One region of the Sulfitobacter profundi genome, then DNA from elsewhere that is predicted to be linked to it. Evidence: riboswitches for the same ligand, from Rfam matches in the RefSeq annotation. Region 1 holds a riboswitch; the other holds the start of a gene.
What was found. Region 1 has a riboswitch for thiamine pyrophosphate ahead of thiD (bifunctional hydroxymethylpyrimidine kinase/phosphomethylpyrimidine kinase). Riboswitches for the same ligand answer to the same signal wherever they lie in the genome.

Region 2: another riboswitch for thiamine pyrophosphate. It lies ahead of thiC (phosphomethylpyrimidine synthase ThiC); the one in region 1 lies ahead of thiD (bifunctional hydroxymethylpyrimidine kinase/phosphomethylpyrimidine kinase).

Annotation. Positions count from the first base shown of each region.
Region 1 covers NZ_JBHSWA010000001.1:101,499-105,706, forward strand. The annotation lists partial or broken gene ACFQAU_RS00540 (error-prone DNA polymerase) at 1-1,734, shown strand, start outside; TPP riboswitch at 1,846-1,942, shown strand; partial or broken gene thiD (bifunctional hydroxymethylpyrimidine kinase/phosphomethylpyrimidine kinase) at 2,009-2,811, shown strand; gene ACFQAU_RS00550 (FAD-dependent oxidoreductase) at 2,804-3,784, shown strand; partial or broken gene ACFQAU_RS00555 (sulfur carrier protein ThiS) at 3,837-3,905, shown strand; gene ACFQAU_RS00560 (thiazole synthase) at 3,973-4,208, shown strand, end outside.
Region 2 covers NZ_JBHSWA010000005.1:18,249-22,456, forward strand. The annotation lists partial or broken gene thiC (phosphomethylpyrimidine synthase ThiC) at 1-1,677, opposite strand, end outside; TPP riboswitch at 1,771-1,892, opposite strand; gene ACFQAU_RS21280 (Fe(3+) ABC transporter substrate-binding protein) at 2,480-3,496, opposite strand; partial or broken gene ACFQAU_RS21285 (transposase) at 3,727-3,882, shown strand.

The DNA of each region.
Region 1 (4,208 bases):
GCCCGAGCGCAGTTTCATCGAATGGGACAAGGACGACATCGACGCGCTGCAAATCTTCAAGGTCGATATCCTCGCCCTTGGCATGCTCACCTGCATCGCCAAATGCTTTGATCTGATCGAGGCGCATTACGACCGCCCGCTGGAACTGGCCACGGTCCCGGTGGAGGATCACGAGGACGACGCCACAGGGCGACCCACCTACGACATGCTCTGCCGGGGCGACAGTCTGGGCGTCTTTCAGGTCGAAAGCCGCGCGCAGATGGCGATGCTGCCGAAGCTGCGCCCCCGCGTGTTCTATGATCTGGTGATCGAGGTCGCCATCGTCCGCCCCGGCCCGATCCAAGGCGACATGGTCCACCCCTACCTGCGCCGCCGCCAGGGGATGGAGAGCGTCGTCTACCCCGCCCCCGGCCCGGCCTATCCGCAGGACGAGTTGTTCAGCATCCTCAGCCGGACGCTGGGCGTGCCGATCTTTCAAGAACAGGCGATGAAGATATCCATCGACGCGGCACAGTTTTCCCCGACCGAGGCGAACGAGCTGCGCAAGGCCATGGCCACCTTCCGCTCGCGCGGGACGATTGAAAAGCTACAAGACAAGATGGTGGGCCGGATGACCAACCGCGGCTATGACCCGGTCTTTGCGCAGCGCTGTTTTGACCAGATCAAGGGGTTCGGCGAATATGGCTTCCCCGAGAGCCATGCGGCGAGTTTTGCCAAGCTGGTCTATGTGTCCTCATGGATGAAATGCCACTACCCGGCGGCCTTTGCCTGCGCGCTGCTGAACTCGCAGCCGATGGGGTTTTACGCCCCCGCCCAGATCGTGCGCGACGCCCGCGAGCATCAGGTCGAGGTGCGCGCGGTTGATGTGAATTACTCCGACTGGAACTGCACGCTGGAGCCCTGCGGCGACGGTTTTGCCCTGCGGCTGGGGCTGCGCATGGTGGACGGGTTGCAGGAAAAAGCCGCCGCGCGGATCATGGACCGGCGCGAGGCGCCTTTGCGGATGTCGAAGACCTCAAGTCTCGCGCCGGGCTCGATGCCAAGGCGATCCGTCAACTGGCCGCCGCCGACACGATGCGCAGCATGGGGATCGACCGGCGTCAGGCGCTCTGGCAGGCCCAAGGGCTGCGCGACGCGCCCGCCTTGCCGATCTTTGACCATGCGGAGGCCGCGGCTCAGGGGCCGGAGCCGGAGGTCACCTTGCCGGTGATGCCGAAGGCCGAACAGGTCGTGGCCGACTACCAAACGCTGCGCCTGTCGCTGAAGGCGCATCCGATGTCCTTTTACCGCTCCAGCCTCGCCGCGCAGGGGTTTGCTTCGGCCCGCGATTTGGCACGCATGGGGCATGGGCGACGGGTCAAGCTCGCCGGGCTGGTGCTGGTGCGGCAAAAGCCGGGCAGCGCCAAGGGGGTCTGTTTCATCACGCTGGAGGATGAATGCGGCGTGGCGAACCTCGTGATCTGGCCTAATATGTTCAAGCTTTACCGCCCCACGATCATGGCCGCGCGGCTGCTGGTGGTCGAAGGGCGCGTGCAGACCGACGGGCGGGTGATCCATGTGGTGGCCGACCGGCTTAAGGACCGCTCTGACAGGCTTGCTTCGCTGTCGGACGCACCGATGCCCGGCATCACCACGCGGGGTGATCACCCGACCCATCCGCTGCCCGGTCAGGTGGCGATGCATAGCCATCCGCGCGACGCGCGTGTGATCCCGAAGTCGCGGGATTTTCATTAACGAATCTTCATGTATTTGATGAAGTGTGACTCGCAAATAGTTGATACAGAACGACAACTCATAAATTAACCATCACCAGTTGACCCTGCCAGCCCGCCTCGCTAGCCTGCCCGCAATCCGTTGGGGTGCCGCAAGGCTGAGAGGTGAAAACCGACCCATCGAACCTGATCCGGGTCGTACCGGCGTAGGGAACGGAACCAAGCATCGGCCCCACGCGGCCCGTCGTTTATCCCGTATCCACACGCCCTTGGCCCATCTAACACATGGGGGCCAAATGGCTTTTCAAGCACTGACGATTGCGGGGTCCGACAGCGGCGGCGGGGCGGGGATTCAGGCCGATCTGAAGACCTTCAGCGCGCTTGGCGTCTATGGGGCCAGCGTGCTCACCGCCGTGACGGCGCAGAACACACGCGCGGTGACCGGGGTTGAGATGATCTCTCCCGCGATGATCCGGGCGCAGATGGCGGCGGTCTTTGACGATCTGGCGATCGGTGCGGTGAAAATCGGCATGTTGGGCGATCCTGAAACGATCACTGCCGTGGCCGAGGGGCTGGCGGGCTGCGCCGCGCCTGTGGTGCTCGACCCGGTGATGGTGGCAAAATCCGGCGATGCGCTGCTCTCTGCCGAGGCGGTGGCGACACTGCGCGACCGGATGCTGCCCTTGGCCCATGTACTAACGCCAAACCTGCCCGAGGCCGCACGGCTGCTGGACAGGCCGGAAGCCACCAATGAGGCCACCATGCTGGAACAGGGCCGCGCCCTGCTCTCTGCCGGTCCCGGCGCGGTGCTGATGAAGGGCGGGCATGGCAAGGGGAGACCTGCGTCGATCTGCTGATCACCGCGGCTGAAACCCTGCGCCTTTCCGCGCCCCGCCAGCACACCGCCAACACCCACGGCACCGGCTGCACCCTTTCCGCCGCCATCGCCGCGGGGCTGGCGCGGGGGCAAACGTTGCCGCAGGCCGTGCAGGCTGCGCATGCCTATCTGCAACGCGCCATTGCCGCGGCGGATGCGCTGAACATTGGGCATGGCCACGGCCCGGTGCATCATTTCCACGCGGTTTGGCCCCATGAGTGACGTCACCATCATCGGCGCAGGCGTTGCGGGGCTTTGGGCCGCGCGGGCCTGTCTGGCGCAGGGGCTGCGGCCCCGGTTGGTCGACCGCAAAGGCACGCCCGGGCCGCATGGCTGTTCATGGTGGGCGGGCGGGATGCTCGCCCCCTTCTGCGAAGGCGCGCTGAGCGAGCCTGCGGTGGTGACCAACGGGCGGCGTGCCGCGGCGCTCTGGTCTGAGATCACCGAGGTCACCCATAGGGGCACGCTGGTCCTCGCCCCGGAACGGGACCGCGCTGAAATCCAGCGGTTCGCCGACCGGACCGACGGCCACACCCCTTGCGACGCCGAGGCCATCGCGGCGGTCGAGCACGAGCTTACCGGGCGTCATCGGCGCGGGCTGTTCTTTGAGGAGGAAGCGCACCTGAACCCGCGCCAAGCCCTGCATGATCTTACCCAAACGCTCGCCGCCCATGGGGTGAAGGTCGAGCCCACGCCCCTCACCCCATCCAAGGTCGCAGGCCCGGTGATCGACTGCCGTGGCATGGCCGCCAGCGCCGACCTACCCGGCCTGCGGGCGGTGCGCGGCGAGATGATCTTGCTGCGCGCGCCTGAGATCACCCTCACCCGCCCGATCCGCCTGCTGCACCCGCGCCACCCGCTCTATGTGGTGCCGCGCGGGAACGGAATTTATATGCTGGGCGCGACCCAGATCGAAAGCGCCAGTCGCGCCCAAATGACCGCGCGCTCGGCGCTGGAACTGCTCTCGGCGGCCTATGCGCTCGACCCGCGCTTTGCCGAAGGCGAGATCATTGAGATGGGCGCCGACCTGCGCCCCGCCTTTGCCGACAACCTTCCCGGCATCGTGCAACGCGGCGCAGTGCTGCATCTTAACGGATTGTTTCGGCACGGGTTTCTCATGGCACCGGCCTTGGCAGAACAGGCCGCAGCCTTTCTTGCAACAGCGACAACAGGGGATTTATTCCGTGAAAATTGAAGTGAACGGCGAAGCGCGTGAGGTCACTGCCACGCGGCTTAACGCGGTCTTGGTGGAGCTTGGCTGGGGCGAAGCCAAGGTCGCCACCGCACTCAACGGCAATTTCGTCCCCGCAGGCGCGCGGGGCGCGACGACGCTGAGCGATGGCGACCAGCTCGAAGTGCTCAGCGCCATGCAGGGGCTAAGCGATGCGCGACTTTTACGGCATTTCGCTGCCCCTGCCGCTGATGCTGGGCACCGCGCGCTATCCCTCGCCCGCGGTGATGGAGGCCGCCTTTCGCCAAAGTGCCGCCCCGGTGGCAACCGTTTCCCTGCGCCGCGAACAGGGTGCGGGTCAGGCGTTTTGGGATATGGTGCGCGGGCTCGGCGTGCATCTGCTGCCCAACACTGCCGGTTGCCATTCGGCGCGGGAGGCGATCACCAC
Region 2 (4,208 bases), on a different contig from region 1:
CAGAATTTCGGCCCGCACATCGAACAGAAATGTGCCACCTTATGCGCCTCTTTCGGCAGCGTTTGATCATGAAAGTCACGCGCGGTTTCCGGGTCCAGCGAAAGGTTGAATTGATCCTCCCAACGGAACTCAAACCGGGCGCGGGACAAGGCATCGTCGCGCCGTTGTGCACCGGGCAGCCCTTTGGCCAAATCGGCAGCGTGAGCGGCGATTTTGTAGGTGACAACGCCAATTTTGACATCGTCACGGTCTGGCAGGCCAAGATGCTCTTTTGGGGTCACGTAACACAGCATTGCACATCCGAACCAACCAATCATCGCAGCGCCGATACCAGAGGTGATATGATCATACCCCGGCGCAATATCGGTCGTTAGTGGTCCAAGTGTGTAGAACGGCGCCTCGTGGCAGCACTCAAGCTGCTTGTCCATGTTTTCCTTGATCTTGTGCATGGCCACGTGGCCCGGCCCTTCAATCATCACCTGACAATCCTTGGCCCAAGCGACCTTCGTCAACTCGCCCAATGTTTCGAGCTCAGCAAATTGCGCTTCGTCATTGGCGTCTGCAACCGACCCCGGGCGCAGGCCATCGCCAAGACTGAACGATACATCATAGGCGCGGCAGATATCGCAAATCTCGTCGAAATTCTCGTACAGAAAGCTTTCCTTGTGGTGATGCAGGCACCATTTTGCCATGATAGCCCCCCGCGCGACACAATCCCCGTCACTCGGTTCACCGTCATTGGCACCATATGCAAACGCACGCCCGCATGAATGGTGAAGTAATCCACCCCCTGTTCGGCCTGTTCAATCAATGTGTCGCGGAAGACCTCCCATGTGAGATCCTCGGCAATTCCGTTAACCTTTTCCAGCGCTTGATAAATTGGCACGGTCCCAATGGGCACAGGGCTGTTCCGGATAATCCATTCGCGCGTGTTATGGATGTTGCGACCGGTCGAAAGGTCCATGACCGTATCGGCCCCCAGCGGATTGCCCAGACAAGCTTGTCCACTTCTTCTTCCATCGAAGATGTGACGGCAGACGTGCCCATATTGGCATTGATCTTCACTAGAAAATTGCGACCGATAATCATCGGTTCAATCTCTGGGTGGTTGATATTGGCGGGAATAATCGCCCGGCCGGCGGCGATTTCACCTCGCACAAACTCGGGCGTTACATAGTCTGGAATGTTTGCGCCAAAGTCATTGCCATCGCGCGGCGCAGATACCGCTTCACGCAACTGGTTTTCGCGAATGGCCACAAACTCCATTTCGGGCGTGACAATACCTGCCCGGGCATAGGCCAGTTGCGTTACCGCCTTGCCCTCTTTTGCACGATAGGGTTGCTGTTGCACCGGAAATTCAGGTGTCAAGCGATCACCCTGCACAAAGCCATTATCAGCGTCCTGCGTGTTCCGCCCCTGATAGGATTCGACGTCGCCGCGTCTGATGATCCAGTTTCGGCGCAAAACGGGCAAGCCATGTCTGATGTCGGTCAGATGGTTTGAATCGGTATATGGACCAGAACTGTCATAGACTGGCAGCGGCGGTTCACCTGCGGTCGGGTGAACCGAAATCTCGCGCAGGGGCACACGAATTTCGGGATATAGACTGCCTTTCACATAGATTTTGCGCGATGCAGGCAATTCACCTGTTGTGACTTTAGGATTCGGAATATTCATGGCGTGCTCCTCAAGTTGATAACTCAAAAAGACACAGACGATTTTTGGCTTGGAAACGGGCGCATGCCCCTGTCTGGCCACGCACCCAGTTCGGGAGGGGCGACCAATGCTTCCTACGCCAGTATCAACTGGGTCAGGTTCAAAGGGTCGCGACACTACAGCCTTGCTGTCAGTCGCCTCTCAGTCCCTCAGTTGGGACTCCCCTGCGTAAGATGTACGTATCTAATAGATTTCAGAAGAGCAAGGGCAGCCGATAAGGTACCGTCAGTGGCGAAGCCATTGCTGAAGGCATTTGATTGGCCGATATCCGCTCCGATCTTTGGTACTTTTACGGATGGTTGGCGTCGTGGGGCGCCTCTGACGGGCGGCCGAAGTGTGTTGTCACGTTAACTCGCCGAGTTTGCAAGCTCTCGCTTTCGGAAAGGCAAATGGCTGTTCTCTGCGCGGTTATTCAGCCCCTTGATCAACGTTCGGCATGCCACCTTGAAATGTCGGCGAGTTAACGTGACAATAGTTCCGGGATCTGGTGGATCGAATTGACGATGAATGAGGTGTCCTTAGATTTTGTAGATACTTACTTGGCAATTTGGGAACCGAGTAGAAGCGCGGATTCAGCCGCACAATCGGTTTAGGACGAGTTCAAGCGGAACTATGTAGCGCAGGTTTTTCATCCTAGCGACGGTCAGCTAGATGGCCGAGCGGCTCGGGTCGCGCCCTTTACGGTACCGGGATCGGCGATGATCGAAGCTAAAATAAAAGGCGGGCTCGAAAGCCCGCCTTCTGCGTTACTTGATGTGAAGTCTTATTCCCAGCCAACCGTGTCAAAGATTTTCTGCGCGGTGCCGATGTTCTCGGCCACGTCCGACAGGTTCACCTCGTCGGCTTTGAACTCACCCAACTGCTTTACGCTATCAGCCAGTTCAACGCCTTCCACCGTCGGGAACTCATCGTTACCGGCCGAGAAATAGACCTGCGCCTGATCAGAGGCGAGATACTCAAGGAACTTCACAGCATTCTCACGGTTCGGCGCGTTCTTGGCCACGCCGCCGCCGGAGAGGTTCATATGCGCGCCGTTGCCTTCTTGGTCCGGCCAGATCAGGCCGATCTTGTCGATATCGGCACTCACGCCGTCCACATCGGTGCGGATCGCGCGGGCGAAATAGTAGCTGTTGGATACCGCGATGTCGCATTCACCCGAGACGATGCCGCGCAGCTGGTCGGTGTCACCGCCCTGCGGTGCGCGCGCCATGTTGTCGACCACGCCCTGTGCCCATTCGGTCGCGGCTTCTTCACCCTCGTGCGTCACGATGGCAGCCAACAGAGTCTGGTTGTAGGTGTTGGTCGAGGACCGGATGCAGACCTGACCTTTGTAGGCAGGATCGGCGAGGTCCATGTAAGTCGCGGGTGGGGTGTCCAGCGTCTCTTTGTTAAAGAAGATGATCCGCGCGCGCTGCGACAGGCCGAACCACTGGTTGTCGTCGTCTTGCAGATTGCCGGGAATGCGCTCTTCAAGCGTGTCGCTCTCCACCGCTTGCAGCAGGCCCATGTCTTTGGCGCGCTTGAGGCGGCTGGTGTCGACGGTCAGCAGCAAGTCGGCGGGGGAGTTGGCACCCTCGGCTTCCATACGGGCCAGCAGTTCGTCGGCCTTGCCTTCGATGCGGTTAATGGTGATGCCAGTTGCTTCGGTAAAGTCGGAGTAAAGGCGCTCATCGGTGTCATAGTGACGGGCGGAGTAGAGGTTCAACTCGCCATCGGCCAGCGCGGGTAGTGCCAGCGACATCAGCGCGGCGGCGGCAGTCGATGTTTTGCAGAAGGTCATATCAGGGTCCTGTTCCAGTTTGGAGTAACTTGACTGAAACAGTAAGAAACAGATTTTAGACGCCCCTGCAACCAATTCCGATAAAATCGGTCAGAAGGTCCGGCACCATTTCCCGACGCAGACCATCAGCCATTGAGCGCACCGAGAGGCCGGGCTATGAGGGCGGAACAAACATCTCGACTTGTCTGGCTGCGCAATAGGACATTCCGTGGCTGCCTAGAAGGTAGCTCCGGAAGAAGGTCGAGATGCTCTTCACGCATCTCAAGCGCACCCTCGGCCTCGGAAGGCTCTGATTACGTGGCCCATGCGGTGCAAATGACGAATTCCTGCTCGCCGCAACCGCCCAAAATCTCCGGAAATTGGTCAAGATCTTTCCTGCACCGCAGCAAACGCGAAAAGCCCTACAGGAAAGGCGCTCGCGCCGCACGTTGCAAGATTTGGCGCAGATGAGTGTCTTTCTCCCAAGGCCGGTGCAGGACGATCATTACGATGGCATTGATCTCCTGCCATTCTGCAAGCAGGGATCGAAGATCATCGATCCCTTCAGCCCCTGACGCTCCGATGGCAATGACCGCTGCCGAAACTCCGCCATAACCTCAGTCTCAAGAGGTGCGCGATTCGAAAACTTGAAGCCTGCCCAGCAAATTAGACGGGATGACGCCGTCTTTTGGCATAAGATGAATAGGCTGCGGCTTTTAGGCAGACGTCAGTG